3 regions of the Pseudoalteromonas sp. SG43-1 genome follow, and region 1 is predicted to be linked to each of the others. Evidence: predicted binding sites of a transcription regulator. Region 1 holds the regulator's gene; each other region holds the start of a gene.
The links. The regulator MetJ, encoded in region 1, represses methionine synthesis genes. The targets are predictions, from matches to a motif close to TAGACGTCTAGACGTCTA.
Positions count from the first base shown of each region.

Region 2: metK (methionine adenosyltransferase) is a predicted target of MetJ. The motif match lies at 2,455-2,472, and genes of this name have one in related genera.
Region 3: metA (homoserine O-succinyltransferase) is a predicted target of MetJ. The motif match lies at 2,405-2,422, and genes of this name have one in related genera.

Region 1 covers NZ_JACJFD010000001.1:71,894-76,228, reverse strand. Annotated here, with positions in the region: gene metL (bifunctional aspartate kinase/homoserine dehydrogenase II) at 1-793, opposite strand, end outside; gene metB (cystathionine gamma-synthase) at 963-2,210, opposite strand; gene metJ (met regulon transcriptional regulator MetJ) at 2,500-2,820, shown strand; gene H5159_RS00295 (malic enzyme-like NAD(P)-binding protein) at 2,885-4,126, opposite strand.
Region 2 covers NZ_JACJFD010000015.1:47,494-51,828, reverse strand. Annotated here, with positions in the region: gene H5159_RS11780 (pyrimidine/purine nucleoside phosphorylase) at 1-93, opposite strand, end outside; gene tkt (transketolase) at 278-2,269, opposite strand; gene metK (methionine adenosyltransferase) at 2,574-3,725, shown strand; gene H5159_RS11765 (hypothetical protein) at 3,901-4,335, shown strand, end outside.
Region 3 covers NZ_JACJFD010000023.1:54,090-58,424, forward strand. Annotated here, with positions in the region: gene ettA (energy-dependent translational throttle protein EttA) at 1-1,295, opposite strand, end outside; gene H5159_RS15445 (porin family protein) at 1,629-2,276, shown strand; gene metA (homoserine O-succinyltransferase) at 2,487-3,434, shown strand; gene H5159_RS15455 (homocysteine S-methyltransferase family protein) at 3,424-4,335, shown strand, end outside.

The sequences.
Region 1 (4,335 bases):
CGCTGTTTTTAAGTGGCGATAGTGTTTTTGCATGTAATACAGGGTTACCCAAACGAGCTAATAAATTAGCTTGTCCGCGACAAATTTTGCCGTACTTAATCGCCTTTTTTACCTTTCGAGGATCAGTGCTAAACACACCCTGTGTATCGGTCCAAATACATACCTGCTTAGCATCACAGTAATTTGCAAGTAGTGTTGCACTATAATCGCTACCGTTGCGTCCAAGTGTTACGGTCTCACCTTTCGTATCGGCGGCAATAAACCCAGTAACAATATTTATCTTATTAGGTAAAATTGACTGTCGACATTGCTGCGCATTTTGCGCATGCATTAATTCACCATCGTTTAAGGTAAAAAGACTACGGGCATCTTGAGCACACGCCTCAATATTTAGCTGCTGTAAATAAGTAGCGAGTAAACGTGCTGACCACAGTTCCCCGTGCGCAAGTAACGCAGCCTCTTTTAGCTGCTCAGCTTGAGCAAGTTCTGCAATATTACTAAGCTCGGTATTTAGTGTTCTAAGTGCGCAGCGCTTTAAATCAGCTTGTAATAACTGCTCAATTAAATCGCTTTGATGGTTATTTAACTGCAGTAAAATATCAGCGACAGCTTGCGTGTCTTGCAGCTGATAACTTTGCCACAACGACACAAGTGTATCTGTAGTTTTACCTGCAGCAGACACCACAACACAGTCGCCCGGCTGAGTATGCCCAATAATTATTTTAGCTACGCTTTGATAGCGCTCACTAGAGCTTAAGCTTGAACCACCAAATTTATGCACACAATTGACCATATTTATACCAATTCGCTTAATTAAGTTGTCTATTTTGAGGTAAGAAAACCGTATCGATAACAAGGCAAAAATTTCGTTATTTAGTTGTTCTATATTAGGAATTTTTAACGATGTTATCGTGCGGTTTAATCCCTCAAATTGATTAGGTATTATTGCGGATTGGTATTAATTACCAAAGCGCTGGACGGGCTGCACTTAATTTAACGTTTCCACCAGAAGTGCCAGCACCTTTGCCTACACGGCCAACATTTTTATTTTGCCCTGGTTTTACAAGTTCAAATACTCGTTCAAAGTCAGCTATTAAATCGTGTATATCTTCAATCCCAACCGAAATACGAATAAGCGTATCGCCCACACCCGCTTCTAAACGTGCCTTTGCCTCCATACCTGCGTGCGTCATAGTTGCAGGGTGACAAATTAAGCTCTCTACGCCACCTAGTGACTCAGCTAAACTAAACGTTTTAAGGCTAGTTAAAAATGCTGCCGCGTCGTTTATATCGCCTTTAATATCAAAACTAACCATGCCACCGAAGCCAAGTTGTTGTGCTTTAGCAAGTTCATGTTGAGGATGCGACTCAAGTCCAGGATAGTAAACTTGGCTTACAAAATTGGAACTTTCAAGGTACTCAGCTATTGCTAGCGCATTTTCTTGGTGCTGCCTTAAGCGCACATTTAAAGTACGTAGACCACGAAGCGTTAAATAACTATCAAAAGGGGCGCCCGTAATACCAATATTATTTGCCCACCAAGCAAGCTCATCACCAAGCTCTTGTGTTGCAGCAATAACAGCGCCGCCCACTACATCTGAGTGCCCGTTAATATATTTAGTAGTTGAATGCACCACAATATCTACACCAAACTTAATAGGGTTTTGTAAGGCAGGAGACAAAAACGTGTTATCTGCGGCAACCAATGCACCGCATTGCTTAGCAACATCGGTAACCGCTTTAATATCGGTTAAACGAAGTACTGGGTTACTTGGAGTCTCTATCCAAATAAGCTTAGGTTTAATTGCTAAAATTTGTTGAAGGCTTTCTTCTTTTGTTAAATCTAATACTTCAAGCTTCAATAGTCCGCGTTTTTGTAACGATGTAAATAAACGATAGCTTCCACCATAACAATCATGTGGAATTACTAACGTGTCGTCACTGTTAAGTAGCTGAGTAGCTAAATGCACGGCAGCCATACCAGTGGCCGTAATTATGCCACGAGCGCCACCTTCAAGCTTAGCAAGCGTCTCTGCTAAAATATCACGATTAGGGTTACCACTGCGGCCATAATCATACTCACGCTTAGTATCAAAGTCGGCAAACGAATAAGTCGTTGATAAATAAATTGGCGGCACCACTGCACCATGATGTTTATCAGCATCAACGCCGTTACGTACAGCAATGGTCGCTTTGTTTTTTTCGCTCATATTCGTCACCTGATTAATTTGGATGTTTAGACGTCTAAAAGAGTAAGTTATCCGTTTTAATAAGTCAAAGGATTTTAAAGCTCTAGATGGCTAAAGTTAGGTAAGGCGTTTGCTAGTATCACATTTTAGCTCACAAAAGTGAGCTTATTTTTACATCCCAAATAGGCTTATTAAGATAGATCGGTATCTATTATTTGACTATCTTTTTTAAATCGATAGAATTTCACGCATATTTACACGCTTTTTATACCGTGTGAGAAATTAATAATCTGAGGCAACGATACATCTTATGGCTAAATGGAATGGTGAGTATATTCACCCATACGCAGAACACGGGAAAAAATCAGAGCAAGTTAAAAAGATCACCGTTTCGATCCCACTAAATGTATTAAAAGTTTTAACGGATGAGCGTACGCGTCGTCAAATCAACAACCTTCGCCATGCAACAAATAGTGAATTGCTATGTGAGGCGTTTTTGCATGCATTTACTGGCCAACCTTTACCAAATGACGATGACCTACGTAAAGACAACGCAGAAAAAGTACCAGAAGAAGTTAAAAAGATAATGCAAGAAATGGGTTTAGAAGTGCCTATTTTAAACGAAGAATAAATCGTTACCTTTTTAATCAAAAAACCTCAGCATTGCTGAGGTTTTTTTGTTTAAGCGTTATATATTACGCCATATAATTTTCAGGCAAGTCAATTTGCGCAACACCCGACTCTACCGCAGCAAGTGCTACAGCTTTAGCTATACGCGGTAGTAAACGCGGATCCATTGGTTTTGGAATAATGTACTGCGCACCAAACTCTAGCTTATCTACGCCTGCGGCTTTTAAAACTTCTGCAGGTACAGGCTCTTTGGCAATACTACGAATAGCCTCAACTGCAGCAATTTTCATTTCATCGTTAATCGCGCTTGCACGTACATCAAGTGCACCACGGAAAATAAACGGGAAACATAAAACATTGTTAACCTGGTTAGGGTAATCAGAGCGCCCTGTTGCCATAATTAAATCGTTGCGTGCGCCGTGAGCAAGTGCAGGATCGATCTCTGGATCTGGGTTTGAACATGCAAACACGACCGGTTTTTTTGCCATTAGTTTTAAATCTTCGGCAGCTAACAAGTTAGGACCCGAAACACCAACAAACACATCAGCATCTGCAATTACATCTTGCAATGTGCGTTTATCGGTATTGTTAGCAAAAAGCTGTTTATATTCATTTAAATCATCGCGACGAGTATGAATAACACCTTTGCGGTCAAGCATATAAATGTGTTCACGCAGTGCACCACACTTAATTAACAGTTCCATACACGCAACTGCAGCAGCGCCTGCACCTAAACATACAATTATTGCATCTTCAATTGATTTACCTTGTACTTCTAGTGCATTTAACATGCCGGCAGCCGTAACAATGGCGGTACCGTGTTGGTCGTCATGAAAAACAGGAATGCTACAACGCTCTATTAATGCTTTTTCAATTTCAAAACACTCTGGTGCTTTAATATCTTCAAGGTTAATACCACCGAATGTGTCAGCAATATTGGCAACCGTGTTAATAAAGTCTTCTGTTGTTTTGTGCTTTACTTCAATATCAATAGAATCAAGCCCTGCAAAACGCTTAAACAATAACGCCTTGCCTTCCATTACTGGTTTGGACGCTAAAGGACCTAAATTACCCAAGCCCAAAATTGCAGTACCATTAGTGATAACCGCAACCATGTTACCTTTACCGGTATATTTATATGCATTTGCAGGATCTGCGGCAATTTCACGTACAGGCTCAGCGACACCTGGGCTATAAGCTAGGGCTAAGTCTTGAACTGTTTCAGCTGGTTTGGTTAGCTCAATGCTAATTTTACCAGGTACGGGATGTGAGTGATAATGTAGTGCTTGTTCACGAAAGTCAGACATAACGCGATGGTATCCTGCAATTTAAGTTAAAGTGAGAGGTGGAGTCTTGGGGTACGATACCCTTATTATTTTTAAATTCCAAGCAATATCAGGTCTATCCTGTTATATGCTATATCCTTTAATTTTAAGAGGTTTTTCAGTAACTTTGCAGGATTATATAAACATTTGATAAATAAAAATTCACCAAAAAAGTAAGTTTTGAGGTGTGT
Region 2 (4,335 bases), on a different contig from region 1:
GCCATCACCTAAAATAACGGTACGACTTGACACTTTTCCGTCAAAATATACATTGGCTTTTTTTACTACACTTACGTTATCGAACTTTGGCATTTTTAGCTCCTGCTATTAATTTAAGATTTTTATTTATAAATTTTATCGCACTACCTTGCCTGATAGCTTACTTTCTTGCAAGGAAAGCAGCATTGTTCAAGGTGAAGTTGCTTCATGTTAGGGCATAAAAAAACCCGCAACATGTGCGGGTTTTTCAATTACTTACTTTATTTAATCAAAGCGATTAAAAAAGCTCGTTTGCTTTGCTTACAATGTTTGCCACTGTAAAACCAAAGTGCTCAAACAGCTCACCAGCAGGTGCCGACTCACCAAAGGTAGTCATACCTACTACTGCGCCATTTAGACCTACGTACTTGTACCAGTAGTCAGCAATACCTGCTTCTACTGCTACACGGCGTGTAACAGATGCCGGTAATACGCTTTCTTTATATGCTGCGCTTTGATCTTCAAAGGCATCAGTACATGGCATGGATACAACACGTACCTTTTTACCTTGGCTGCGTAGCTCAGTTGCTGAATCTTGTGCTAGTTGTACTTCAGAGCCTGTCGCAATGAAAATAATTTCAGGGTTGCCGTCACAGCTAAGGATGTAACCACCCTTTTTAACATCGCTTAATTGCTGTGCGTCACGCGCTTGTTGCTCAAGACCTTGGCGAGTAAAGATTAACGATGTAGGACCGTCTTTACGCTCAATAGCTTGTTGCCATGCAATTGCCGACTCAACTTGGTCACATGGGCGCCAGTTGTATAAGTTAGGCGTTAAACGCATGCTTGCAATTTGCTCTACTGGTTGGTGAGTTGGACCATCTTCACCTAAACCGATTGAATCGTGCGTGTATACAAAAATGCTTGGTTGCTTCATTAATGCAGCCATACGTACGGCATTTTTTGCATATTCAACAAACATTAAGAACGTAGCACCGTAAGGAATAAAGCCTTTATGAAGGGCAATACCATTCATAATTGCCGACATACCAAACTCACGTACACCGTAGTAAATGTAGTTACCGCTTGCATCGTCGTGTGTTAAACCTTTAGAGCCATCCCAAATTGTTAAGTTTGAGCCTGCTAAATCGGCTGAGCCACCCATAAATTCTGGTAATAACGGACCAAATGCGTTTAATGCATTTTGCGATGCTTTACGAGACGCTGGGTTTGCAGGGTTTGCTTGTAATTGCTCAATGTACGCTTGAGATTTTTCAGCCCAATCGCCAGGCAGTTCGTTATTAATACGACGCTTATATTCAGCTGCAAGCTCTGGGTATGCTTTTGCGTATGCTGCAAATTTTTCGTCCCAGCTTGATTCAAGCTGCTGACCTTTTTCTTTGCTATCCCATTGTGCGTAAATATCATCAGGAATTTCGAACGCATCGCCAGTCCAACCTAAGAATTCGCGAGACGCTTTAATTTCGTCATCACCTAGTGGTGCACCGTGACAATCGTGGCTACCAGATTTATTAGGTGAGCCGTAACCAATAATTGTTTTACAACAAATTAGTGATGGTTTATCGGTAACACTTTTAGCTTCTGCAATTGCAGCACTTATAGCATCGCTGTCGTGGCCATCAACACCACTAATTACATGCCAACCGTATGCTTTAAAGCGAGCTGGCGTGTCATCTGTAAACCAACCTTCTACTTCACCATCGATTGAAATGCCGTTGTCATCCCAAAATGCAACAAGTTTACCCAGACCTAATGTGCCTGCAAGTGAACCAGCTTCATGAGAAATACCTTCCATAAGGCAGCCATCGCCCATAAATGCATAGGTAAAGTGATCAACAATATCGTGACCTTCGCGGTTAAACTGTGCAGCTAGCGCTTTTTCAGCAATTGCCATACCTACGGCATTTGTGATCCCTTGACCTAATGGACCCGTAGTAGTTTCGATTCCTGGTGCATAGCCATATTCAGGGTGACCTGGTGTTTTAGAATGCATTTGACGGAAGTTTTTAATTTCGTCCAGTGGTAAGTCGTAACCACTTAGATGCAATAGAGAATAGATAAGCATTGAACCGTGGCCGTTTGAAAGAATAAATCTGTCACGGTCAGCCCACTCTGGATTTGTTGGGTTGTGTTTTAGATAATCGCGCCATAATACTTCTGCGATATCAGCCATGCCCATAGGGGCTCCAGGGTGACCAGATTTGGCCTTTTGTACTGCGTCCATTGACAAGACGCGAATAGCATTTGCAAGTTCTTTGCGAGATGGCATGAATTCTCCTACCTTTATGTGTATTTGCGCGGGTATTTATGTGTTTGTTTATGCACCCAAGTAACTTGGGTTTGTTTATATCGACCATTCTTACTTATTGTGGGGGCTGTGTGCAATTAAAAACCCTATAAAAGTGAGGCATTATGAATATTTTTTAAGACCAAAAAGTTATTAGTAATTTTATTTAGACGTCTAGGCGTAAAAACACTATGCAAGGTGTTTTGTTTTCGATAAAATACGCCCCTTAATTTTTTAGCGCTAATACCGACGTTTGTGAAGCGCAATATTTGTGAGCAGAATTACAATGGCAAAACATTTATTTACTTCTGAATCAGTTTCTGAAGGTCATCCGGATAAAATCGCCGATCAAATCTCTGATGCGGTACTTGATGCTATCCTAGAGCAAGACTCTCATGCCCGTGTTGCGTGCGAAACTTACGTAAAAACAGGTATGGTTATGGTTGGTGGTGAAATCACTACTAGCGCATGGGTTGATATTGAAGAAATTACACGTAAAACAGTACGTGAAATTGGCTACACGCATTCAGACATGGGTTTCGATGCAGATTCATGTGCAATTTTAAACACTATTGGTAAACAGTCTCCTGACATTAACCAAGGTGTTGACCGTACTAGCCCAGAAGAACAAGGTGCTGGCGACCAAGGTCTTATGTTTGGTTACGCATGTAACGAAACAGAAGTACTAATGCCTGCGCCAATTACTTACTCACACCGTTTAGTACAGCGCCAAGCGCAAGTACGTAAAAGCGGCGAGCTTAACTGGTTACGTCCAGATGCAAAATCTCAAGTTACTTTTGCATACGAAAATGGTAAGCCAGTAGGTATTGATGCAGTAGTACTATCTACTCAGCACAGCGAAGACATTTCGCAAAAAGATTTAGTAGAAGCGGTGATGGAGACTATCATCAAGCCGGTACTTCCTGCAGAGCTTATTACAAGCGCGACTAAATTTTTCATTAACCCAACGGGTCGCTTTGTAATTGGCGGACCAATGGGCGATTGTGGTTTAACAGGTCGTAAAATCATCGTTGATACATACGGTGGTATGGCTCGTCACGGTGGTGGTGCTTTCTCTGGTAAAGATCCATCAAAAGTTGACCGCTCAGCTGCATACGCTGCACGTTACGTTGCTAAAAACGTAGTTGCGGCTGGCCTTGCTGATAAATGTGAATTACAAGTTTCTTACGCAATCGGTGTTGCAGAGCCTACATCTATCAGCGTTGAAACGTTTGGTACAAGCAAGTTAGAAGAAAGCCGTTTAATCGAACTTATTCGTGAACACTTTGACCTGCGCCCTTACGGCTTAATTCAAATGCTTGATTTAGAGCGCCCTATCTACCTTCCTACAGCGGCTTACGGCCACTTTGGTCGTGACGAATTCCCTTGGGAACGTACAGATAAAGCTGATGCACTTCGTGCAGCTGCTGGTCTTTAAGCTAAAAGTGTTGAAGTAAATTAAAAACGGCCCTTAATAGGGCCGTTTTTGTATCTAAAACTTATCAGTTACATTGTTTGTAGTACGTCTACAAAATAACTATAAAATCAACCTCGAATTCTTTTGTACTTTAGGTATATACTCACTTCATTATAAAAGCTTTAGGGATAGTTAAATGGCCGATAACTTTCGCGTTATATTTGCAGGACTTGCCGATAACGTTGACATAAAAACAGCGTGCGCAAACTTAGCTGCAAAATTAAAAACGTCAGATGAAAAAGTAGCTCTTTTTTTTAAAGGTAAGCCGCTGTTTGCGCCAAGCGATAAAGACAAAGCGTTAAAACAGACTAAGTTATTAGCAAGCCTAGGTATTAAAAGTAAGCTGCAAGCTGTTTCAAATGCGATTCAAAATAGCTCCCCCGCAGCTGCAAATAACAACCAACGTGATGAACGTATTTTTGATGCACTTGATTACATCACTAGCAGCTTAATACGCCTTGAAGAAAAGCTAGATGAGCTAGAGCAACGCCTTCCTGAAGCTCAATTAAATACACCAGACGAAAGTGTAGACGAATGGCAAAATGATGACCTAATGCTAGATGAGGATTTA
Region 3 (4,335 bases), on a different contig from region 1:
CTTACATATGCTCGGCTTGGGAACTCAAAGTTACCAATTTTCAGTACGTCTTGTCCGTCTGATATTTCTTGGAAAACAGTTTTGCTTTCGTCCATACCGTCGCGGAACTGATCAACAGTAGCTAGGTGTACTGTTTCGCCAACGCTGATGTTACCGCTGTCTTGCGTTTGCTCACCGCTTATCATTTTAAACAGCGTTGATTTACCCGCGCCATTCGCGCCAATAATGCCCACAATGGCACCTTTTGGCATGCTAAAGCTTAAGTCATCAATTAAAACTCGATCGCCAAAACTCTTACGAAGATTAGTTACTTCAAGTACTTGGTCACCTAAACGCGGACCAGGTGGGATAAACATCTCGTTAGTTTCGTTACGTTTTTGGTAATCAGACTGCTGCATTTCAGTAAACTGAGCCATACGTGCTTTTGACTTAGCTTGACGACCTTTAGGGTTTGAACGAACCCATTCAAGTTCTTGCGCAATTGATTTTTGACGTGCTTTTTCAGATTTTTGTTCTTGCTGTAAGCGCGCATCTTTTTGTTCAAGCCAAGAAGAGTAGTTACCTTCCCATGGAATACCTTCACCACGGTCAAGCTCTAATATCCAGCCAGCTACATTATCAAGGAAGTAACGGTCATGCGTTACAGCCACAACAGTGCCTTCGTAATCGTGTAAGAAGCGCTCTAACCATGCAACCGACTCAGCATCCAAGTGGTTAGTAGGTTCATCAAGGATAAGCATGTCTGGTTTTTCAAGTAATAATCGACATATAGCAACACGGCGACGCTCACCACCTGAAAGGTGCTCAATTTTAGCATCCCACTCTGGCAGGCGAAGTGCATCAGCTGCGCGTTCTAAAACGTTGTCGATGTTATGACCATCGTGCGCCTGAATAACAGCTTCAAGCTCGCCTTGCTCTTTTGCAAGTGCGTCAAAGTCAGCGTCTTCCATGGCGTATTCGTTATACACTTCGTCAAGACGTTTAAGTGCATGTTTAACTTCGCCAACAGCTTCTTCAACAGTTTCACGTACTGTTTTACTTTCGTCTAAAACAGGTTCTTGCGGTAAATAACCAATTTTAGTACCAGACTGAGGATGTGCATCACCTTCAAAATCTTGGTCAACACCGGCCATAATACGCAGTAACGTAGATTTACCAGAACCGTTTAAACCAAGCACACCAATTTTAGCGCCAGGAAAAAAGTGCAACGAAATATCTTTTAAGATAGTGCGCTTAGGTGGCACAACCTTAGATACTCGACTCATCGAGAATATAAATTTATCAGGTAAAACCATGGAGGAAAGCCTTCAAATAATAATAAAAATTTCAATGTTGTATTGTAGTGGCTCACAGGTGAAACAGTCAACGAATGCTGTATAGAACAATACACTTACCTAAGCGGTACTTTGTTTTGATTGCTCGTTAAAAACACTACTATTACAGGATTTCTATTGTGTAAAATTCTGTAATCTATTGTTTTATATTGTTCAAATACATTTCATTTTTAACAAAAGTGGTACAGTATATTTACAAGCTGTAAAGTATAAGCAAGTTATATAGGCAGGCCACACTTAGTTTGTTGTTAAACATCACATTATTAAATATTACAAAGGTTTAAAGGAATGAACATGAAAATAGTTACAAGGTTAGGGGCATTACTTTTAGGTTTATACTCATTTTCGAGCCAAGCAGACATACTCCACGTAAATGGTTATTACCAAGGAATAGGGATAGGGTCTACGCAAATTGATGTATACGAGAGTGATAGCATACAGTTTACAACGCTTTACGGCCGGTTTGGATATCAGTTTTCGCGTTACTTTGCATTAGAAGGGCGTATAGGTTTTGGGTTAAATGATGAGTCAACGCCTCTAAACGGAATTGTTTACACTCAGAACCCACAGGACGGTTCGCTGAGTTCAGAATTCATTAAGAGCGAAATCGATTCAAGCCTTGATTTGCAAACAAGTATATTTGTAAAAGCTAATTATCCAATTTCATCTCGAGCTGATGTGTTTTTATTTGGTGGCTATGGTAGAAATAAATTAAGTTACAATGAAGGCGACTTAAAAAACCTTGCAGAATCAATAACTGGTACAGATACAAATTCTACGCTAATAACTGAGCAAAACTACGATGAAGGCGGCGTAACGTACGGAACCGGCATTGACTTTAGGCTAACTCAACGCTGGCAAGTAAGTGCTGAATACCAATATTTTGATACAAATGAAGGCGATATTTACGCTCTTAATTTATCTGTAAATTATCGTTTTTAATTATAATAGCGCTACTGATTTTAGTAGCGCTATTTCAATTCACTAAAACAAAGTACTTCAATATAAATGCATTCCCTCTCATCTATAACTTTTAGTAAATCTTAAAAAAATCATGAATAAATTTCATTTGGACATCTATACATCTAGAGGTTGATATTTTTTACTTTCAGTTCATAATTAAGCCTCGGTTTTTATGAGCAGGAGTAAAGTATGCCAATTACAGTAAAAGACGAGTTGCCGGCAATTGCACGTTTACGTCAAGAAAACGTATTTGTAATGCCAAAAAGTCGTGCAAAAACGCAAGAAATACGCCCAATGCGTTTGGCTATTTTAAACTTAATGCCTAATAAAGTAGAAACCGAAGTTCAGTTTATTCGCTTACTTGCCAACTCACCTTTGCAAGTAAACGTAGAACTACTGCGCCTCGACACTCACCGCAGTAGCAGCAACTCAGAAGAGCACCTTGATACCTTCTACCGTTATTTTTCTGAGGTTAAAGACAACAATTACGATGCATTAATAGTAACCGGTGCGCCACTTGCCCATTTAGAATACGACGATGTAGCGTATTGGGATGAGCTAAAGGTCATTATTGATTGGGCTGAGCAACACGTTACCTCTACGTTATTTTCTTGTTGGGCAGCGCATGCAGCGTTATATCACCGTTACAATTTAAAACGCGATTTAAAAGACGATAAACTGTGTGGCGTATTTACTCACCAGTGTTATTTTGATCACGGTGCACTGACTCGCGGATTCGACGATACCTTTTTGGTACCTCACTCACGCTACGGCCATATTGATATAAATAAAATAAACGCCTGTGAAGAACTCGTTGTACTGGCAGGTTCTGAGCGAGTAGGGGCTTACTTACTTAAAAATAAATCGGGTAGCCAAGTGTTTATAACCGGCCACCCAGAGTACGACGCCGACTCGCTAAAAGCAGAATACGAGCGCGATTGTAAAAAAAGCCCTAATGCACCAAAGCCCGAAAATTACTTTCCGGATGACGATGCAACCAAACAACCTTCAAAAACGTGGCAAAGCCATGCTTTTTTACTTTTTTCGAACTGGTTAAATTACTACGTGTACCAAACCACACCGTATGATATTAATTTAGTTAGCCAAGACGTGAGGACTAACAACTATGCCGAATAACGCGCCTACAAATAATAAGCAAGCCGAAATAAGTGCCGCATTAAAAGAACGCATTTTAATTTTAGATGGCGCAATGGGCACCATGATCCAAGATCATAAGCTAGAAGAAGAAGACTATCGCGGAGAGCGTTTTAAAGACTGGCATGTATTAATTAAAGGTAATAACGATTTATTAAGCCTAACCAAGCCCGACTTAATCACTGATATTCATCGTGGTTTTTTATCAGCGGGCGCCGATATTATCGAAACCAACACGTTTAACTCGACCACTATTTCGATGGAAGATTACGACATGGCAAACCTAAGCCGTGAAATAAACCTAGAGTCGGCTAAATTAGCACGCGCAATTTGCGATGAATTTACGGCTAAAACGCCAGAAAAACCGCGCTATGTAGCCGGTGTTTTAGGGCCGACATCTAAAACGTGTTCAATTTCGCCAGACGTAAACGATCCGGGTTACCGAAACGTTACTTTTGATAAGCTAGTTACTGCGTATGTAGAGTCTACCCTTGCATTAATGGAAGGCGGCGCCGATTTAATACTAATCGAAACTATATTCGACACGCTTAATGCAAAAGCCGCCTCGTTTGGTGTAGAAGAAGCCTTTGAGCAAGCAGGGCGCACATTACCAGTTATGATCTCGGGCACTATTACCGACGCTTCTGGCCGTACGCTTTCTGGGCAAACAACCGAAGCATTTTATAACTCTATTCGCCATATTAAGCCTATTTCGATTGGTTTAAACTGCGCGCTTGGCCCTGATTTACTGCGCCAATATGTAGAAGAGCTTTCGCGCGTGTGCGAAACCTTTACATCGGTACACCCTAATGCGGGCTTGCCTAATGAGTTTGGTGAATACGACTTAGAAGCGCCTGAAATGGCAGCCGAAATTATCGATTGG